Regions from separate parts of the Morganella sp. BCCO 40_0007 genome, predicted to be linked through region 3. Evidence: predicted binding sites of a transcription regulator. Region 3 holds the regulator's gene; each other region holds the start of a gene.

Region 1 (2,280 bases), on a different contig from region 3:
TGGTAACAGCTTCGCCAGCGCATTACGCAGGCTCAGATTCGGGTGTTTTTCCCGCTGCACGGTGAAGAACTCCGCCAGATCAGTGCCCGGAAGTAAGTTAATACTCACATACTCCCCGGGATGCCAGTAACTGGAAATCTGAAGAATTGCAGGGCCTGACAAGCCACGATGGGTAAATAAGATATTTTCAGCGAAACGGGTGCCGTCCTGTGCGGTAACGGTAGCAGGTACTGCCACACCGGACAGTGTCTGTAAGGCTTCCAGCAGCGGTTTATGCAGCGTGAAAGGCACCAGCGCGGCGCGGGTCGGCAATACCGGCAGACCGAACTGCTCCGCGAGACGGTAACCCAGCGGAGTCGCACCCAGTCCCGGCATCGATAATCCGCCGCTGGCCACCACAAGTGAGTGAGCACTCACAACTTTTCCGTTCACCGTCACACAGAAATCGTTGCCCTGTTTCTGCACTTCCGTCACTTCACTGCGCAGGCGGATAACCACGTTTCCCTGTTCACACTCCGCCAGCAGGAGATCAACGATCTGCTGTGCGGAGTCATCACAGAAAAGCTGACCGAGCGTTTTTTCGTGATACGCAATCTGATATTTCTGCACCAGGGCAATAAAATCCCACTGTGTGTAGCGGGCAAGCGCTGACTTACAAAAATGCGGGTTTTTGCTCAGATACGCCGCCGGTTCGGTATAAAGATTGGTAAAATTACAGCGCCCGCCCCCGGACATCAGGATTTTCCGCCCGGCTTTTTTGCCGTTATCCAGCACCAGTACCCGCAGTCCGCGCTGCCCTGCCAGCGCGGCACAGAACAGCCCGGCAGCACCCGCACCTATTACAATCGCGTCAAACTTTTCCAAAATAGTGTTCTCTGTGTCTTAAAATGTGGAGAAATTCCGATAAATGTCTTAAATTTGTCATGATGATTAAATCGGGCCTGAAATTTATTATTTCCAATAAAGGAGACTAATCCGATGATATACAAGGATTAATAATTCCTTAAGCTGATTTGATAAAGGTATCAAATCAAAAAAAGGCCATATTTCACTTCCCCGTGACGCATTTGTCGCTGATAATGCGCCGCGTTCATGTCCAACAACTGGCTTAACGTCTATGCTACATCTATTTACAGGCCTGGAATTTCACACCGGCCTTTTGTTAGTACTGGCACTGATCTTTGTGCTGTTTTACGAAGCCATCAACGGCTTCCATGATACCGCAAACGCGGTAGCAACTGTTATCTATACCCGTGCAATGCGCGCGCAGCTTGCTGTCGTCATGGCGGGTGTGTTTAACTTCCTCGGGGTACTGCTCGGCGGTCTGAGCGTGGCGTATGCGATCGTGCATCTTCTGCCCACGGACTTACTGCTGAATGTCAGTTCGGCCCATGGTCTTGCCATGGTCTTTTCCCTGCTTCTCGCCGCTATCATCTGGAACCTGGGCACCTGGTACTTCGGTATCCCGGCCTCAAGTTCTCATACCCTGATCGGCGCCATTATCGGGATCGGCCTGACCAACGCGATTGTGACCAACAGTTCCGTGGTTGATGCGCTGAATATTCCGAAAATGATCAGTATTTTCCTTTCTCTGATTCTGTCACCGCTGGTCGGCCTGGTCATTGCCGGATTAATGATCTGGTTCCTGCGCCGCTACTGGAGCGGCACGAAGAAACGCCGCCGTATCCACTTAACACCGGCAGAACGTGAGAAAAAAGACGGCAAACGCAAACCGCCTTTCTGGACGCGTACCGCCCTTATCCTTTCCGCAGTCGGCGTCAGTTTCTCACACGGCGCAAACGACGGGCAGAAAGGTATCGGTCTGATTATGCTTGTTCTGATTGGTGTGGCACCTGCCGGCTTTATGGTGAATATGAATTCCAGTGATTACGAAATAGCCCGTACGCGCGATGCCGTGGTCAACCTGGAGCAGTATTACACCACCCACAGGGAAGCACTGGCGCACGCCATTGAGCTGACACCGGCACTGAACACTGAGAATACCGTTCTCAATGAACAGTTCCACTGTGACAGCTCGCGTACCGGCATCGTATTGAGACAAGCTCAGGATCTGCTCGGTAATATTCATACCTATGATGACTTATTACCGGAACAGCGCAGCCAGATGCGCCGTCTGCTGATGTGTATTTCGGATACCGCCGCAGAAGTGGCGAAATTACCGGAAACCAAACCGGAAGATGCGCGTTTCCTGAAACGCCTGTCCAATGACCTGCTGAATACTGTTGAGTATGCCCCTATCTGGATCATCATTTCTGTCGC
Region 2 (2,280 bases), on a different contig from region 3:
TTTTATGAGCATGTACAGAGTAAACACCCTGCATCACAGGCTCCGCGTTATCTGTGGAAAGTGAAAAATGCTTACCGCGCACTGGCGATGGCGGACTGATCTTCTGACTTTCTCTTTATAAATCCCCCCTCCGTTGCAGATGCTGCGCCGCAGTGTGAATCTGCAACGGAATCGTCCTGCTGAATTTCCCCTGCAATAAATCCGGTCTGCTGTTTCTGTATCACGTGCCAGTTCCCTGTGACTAAAAAGCATACGATTTACGCCGGTAATAATGAAGAAAAGAATGAGAGGGAATGATAAATTGCGTGTTATGCGGAAAAATGAAAAAAAAAAGCCCTGATTCAGGATCAGGGCAATAAAAATACCAAAAGTTCACTTATCTCTACTACGGCCGGAGTATAACGGACAACATTTTACAATTGGTGAATTAACAATGATAAATTGTATCAATGTTTTACCTGATTGTTCCGCAAAATAAATGATTGCGCTCCGTGATTGAGCGCCGTGATTGTTACAAAGCAGTCGTACCCGGCGGGAAGTCCGGCTATAATGCCGGGCTTTCTCTGATACTGATAATTAAAATTGCCGGGTATGATGACTACACGTATGTTACGGATATTTATTGCGACAGGCGGGTTATTTCTGTTTCTGTCGGTGCTTCATTTAAGTTTTGGTTATGAATATAAGTTCATTTATGTTCTCAGTGCTGCGGCGCTGTTTACATTCTGCCTGTCATTCAGCAGAGTGTTATATGTTCTGCTGCTGACGATATATTTACTTACGGGTCTGATTTACGGAGCTGTGGGGATTAATTACGGTTATCCCGATGTGAATGCGGTTGGTTCACTGATGTATACGGATAACGGTGAATCGCTGGAATATATTGCAGGGCTGCCGTTTAAAACCTATCTGTATCTTGCCGGATTACTGGTATTTGCAGGCTGTGCGTTGCTGATGAAACCACTGAAAAAACGTCATCAGCGTATTGCACTGTTTACCGTCTTTTTTATTACCGCATTCTGGTCATCCTCAAAAGATTATATTCAGGGAAAATCTGAGGGATTTGTCTCGGTATTCCGTTCCGGTCTGCCGGAAATTCGTTTTTTCCGTGACAGTTATGAAAGCTATGAGGAAATCCGCAAAGACAACCTGCGTTATGCGAAAGTGATTGAAACCAGTGACCACTGGAACCCGCAAGTAACAGAGACCGGTTATGATACCTATATTCTTGTCATCGGTGAGAGTGTGCGCAAAGACTTTATGCATGCGTTCGGTTTTGAATTACATCCGAATACACCATGGATGAGCAGCCGGAACGGCCTGTTTTTTGATAATTATATTTCAGCATCAGGCTCCACCACTCTGTCTCTGACAAATGCACTTGCTGTCCGTGAAAAGAATGTGACAAACCTGAGTGATAATCTGGTATCACTGGCCAATAAAGCCGGTTTTCATACTTACTGGATTTCAAATCAGCATATGAAAGGCATTTATGATTCCCCTGTCGGTATTATGGGGAAAAAAGCCGGGTTTTATCATTTTCTTGCCCCGAACCGCTCGGATAAAGGCGGGCCGGATGAAATGCTGCTGCCGTTTGTGCGTGACGCACTGGCAGAAAAAAAAGGTAAGAAACTGATTGTGGTTCATTTGATCGGTTCTCACCCGCAACCCTGCGGAAGACTGACTGAAAATTTCGATAAATTTATCGGTTCACGCAATATTTCCTGTTATATCAAAAGTATTGAGAATACCGATAAATTACTGTCGGATATTGCAGAAATGGCAGGGCAGGATAAGCAGCGCTGGACGATGGCTTACTTCTCTGACCATGGTCTGCTGTTTGTGGATAAGGGAACGGAAAATACCAATCTGACACACGGCGACAGCATGAAACAGAATTTTCAGGTACCGTTTTTTATCACCGCGTTTGATGCTCAGTCACAAACCCGGATCACGCATTTCCGCAGCGGATTATCTATGCTGCCGCTGCTGAGCCAGTGGATGGGGATTAAGGAGCCAAAACTGGAAAGTGATTGTGACTGGCTGCGGGATACTGATTGTGCCGGACAAAAGAACGTGGTGAATTTTAAAAATGAACTGAAGTCATTTGACTCATTAGCGGAAGATAATCCGGTTCTTCCCTGAAAGCGGGCTGCGGCAGATTTTCATAACGGCATCTTGTCGTACAGAAAATGATTTAAAATCTGCCGCAGATGCTGTTTTAAAAAGGAAATGTTCATAATTTCTGCATTCTTTGTGACACCGCACACTTTTTCAGAT
Region 3 (2,280 bases):
CGTGACTCATTCAGTGTGGCAACGGCATCATGATTCCCGGCAAGTACAATCAGATGACAGCCGGTCTGCTGCAGTTGTGCAACAAAACGGTTATACAGTTCACGGGCGTAACTCGGCGGTGAGGCGGTATCAAAGACATCACCGGCGATAATCAGGGCATCCGCCTGCTGTTCTTTTATCAGGTTTATCAGCCAGTCTGAAAACTGCAAATGTTCCTGTAACCGGTTTTTAGTGTAAAAATACTGTCCGAGATGCCAGTCTGATGTGTGAATGATTTTCATATATATAGTTATTCCTGCCGGGAAAACTGACCGCACATTCTGTCCGCAATATGGTGTTCGCGTATGGTGTTCGTGTACGGTGCCCGCGCATTCGTGTTAGGCGGTTTACTGAAAACAGAGTATAACGGAAATCAGCCGGTAAGAATAAATATTGGATGAATATCCAGTGTTTTACGATCTGACACGCATTTTGTGTGTAGTATGTCAGTTTAATGACATTATCTTTGCGGTGCAGCCTGAGGTATCGGCTGATATTCATAAATCTGTCACAAAAGTGACGCATAATCGCGGCACTGTCTGATGAAATGAATTAACGGTAAACAGGGAACGCCATGGCAAGACGAATTTTAGTCGTTGAAGATGAAGCACCTATCCGTGAAATGGTCTGTTTTGTTCTGGAGCAGAATGGCTATCAGCCTATTGAGGCAGATGATTATGATGCGGCCATCGCCCGGCTGGTGGAGCCTTTCCCTGATCTTGTCCTGCTGGACTGGATGATTCCGGGCGGCTCCGGCATTCAGGTTATCAAACATATGAAACGGGACAGCCAGCTGCGGGAAATCCCGGTGATGATGCTGACGGCACGCGGTGAAGAGGAAGACCGTGTAAAAGGTCTGGAAACCGGCGCGGATGATTATCTGACCAAACCGTTCTCACCGAAAGAGTTAGTGGCCCGTGTTAAAGCGATTCTGCGGCGCATCTCCCCGATGGCGGCAGACGATCTTATCGCGATGAACGGCCTGACTCTCGACCCCGCCTCCCACCGCGTGACCAGTAATGAGAACCCGCTGGAAATGGGGCCGACAGAGTTTAAACTGCTGCATTTTTTTATGACTCATCCGGAGCGGGTTTACAGCCGTGAACAACTGCTTAACTATGTCTGGGGCGAAAACGTCTATGTTGAGGATCGCACGGTGGATGTGCATATCCGCCGCCTGCGTAAAGCACTGGAAGCGGACGGACATGATAAAATGATACAGACAGTCCGGGGAACGGGTTACCGCTTCTCTGTCCGTTACTGATGATAATGATAAACCGCAAGAGGATCGCGCGTGCTTGAGCGTCTTTCGTGGAAAAAAATTGTACTGGAATTACTGATTTTCTGCCTTCCGGCACTCTTTTTATCACTTTTTTTCGGCCATACCGGCTGGTTTCTTGCCGGTGCACTGTTTGCCGCTGCCATCTGGCACAGCTATAACTTACTGAAACTGTCCGGCTGGCTGTGGCTGGATCGCAGTATGCTGCCGCCGCCCGGCCGCAGCAGCTGGGAACCGATTTTTTATGGCATCTACCAGCTTCAGCAGCGTAACCGCAAGCGCCGCCGTGAACTCGCCACACTGATCAAACGCTTTCGCAGCGGAGCTGAATCCCTGCCTGACGCGGTGGTGATGATGACGGAAGACGGCAATATTTTCTGGTGTAACAAACATGCCCAGAACCTGCTGGGGTTCCGCTGGCCGGATGATAACGGACAGCACATCTTTAACCTTCTGCGTTATCCGGACTTCAGCCGCTATCTGACTCAGGGGGATTATACCCTGCCGCTGACACTGGAACTGAATAACAGCAGCATGATGGAATTGCGCATCATGCCGTATTCGGAAGGACAACTGCTGATGGTTGCCCGTGATGTGACGGAAAAACGTCGTCTCGAAAACTCACGGCGTGATTTTTTCGCCAATGTCAGTCATGAACTGCGCACCCCGCTGACTGTTTTGCAGGGTTACCTGGAAATGCTTGCTGATCAGGATTTTGATAATCCGATGAATAAAAAAGCAATTCTGACCATGCAGGAACAGACTCGTCGTATGGATGGTATGGTCAGGCAGCTTTTGCAACTGTCAAAAATTGAAGTGGCGGTCAAAAGCGGGCTGGATCAGGTGGTAGATGTGCCGGGGATGCTGATCATGCTTCAGCAGGAAGCCGTAACCCTCAGCCGGGGTAAACAGGAGATCCGCTTTACGGTGGATGACAAACTGAAAATTTTCGGTGATGAGGA

Evidence for each region. Region 3 encodes PhoB, which activates phosphate uptake and scavenging genes when phosphate is short. Its sites were predicted from a motif close to CTGTCATAAAACTGNCNNAT; they were not measured.
Region 1: a site for PhoB is predicted at 908-927, ahead of pitA (inorganic phosphate transporter PitA). Genes of this name have one in related genera too.
Region 2: a site for PhoB is predicted at 509-528, ahead of R5268_RS17525 (phosphoethanolamine transferase). Genes of this name have one in related genera too.

The regions. Positions count from the first base shown of each region.
Region 1 covers NZ_JAVBIN010000004.1:217,484-219,763, forward strand. Annotated here, with positions in the region: gene R5268_RS06730 (NAD(P)/FAD-dependent oxidoreductase) at 1-864, opposite strand, end outside; gene pitA (inorganic phosphate transporter PitA) at 1,118-2,280, shown strand, end outside.
Region 2 covers NZ_JAVBIN010000015.1:45,617-47,896, reverse strand. Annotated here, with positions in the region: gene R5268_RS17530 (transglycosylase SLT domain-containing protein) at 1-99, shown strand, start outside; gene R5268_RS17525 (phosphoethanolamine transferase) at 802-2,145, shown strand.
Region 3 covers NZ_JAVBIN010000001.1:415,745-418,024, forward strand. Annotated here, with positions in the region: gene sbcD (exonuclease subunit SbcD) at 1-281, opposite strand, end outside; gene phoB (phosphate regulon transcriptional regulator PhoB) at 614-1,303, shown strand; gene phoR (phosphate regulon sensor histidine kinase PhoR) at 1,334-2,280, shown strand, end outside.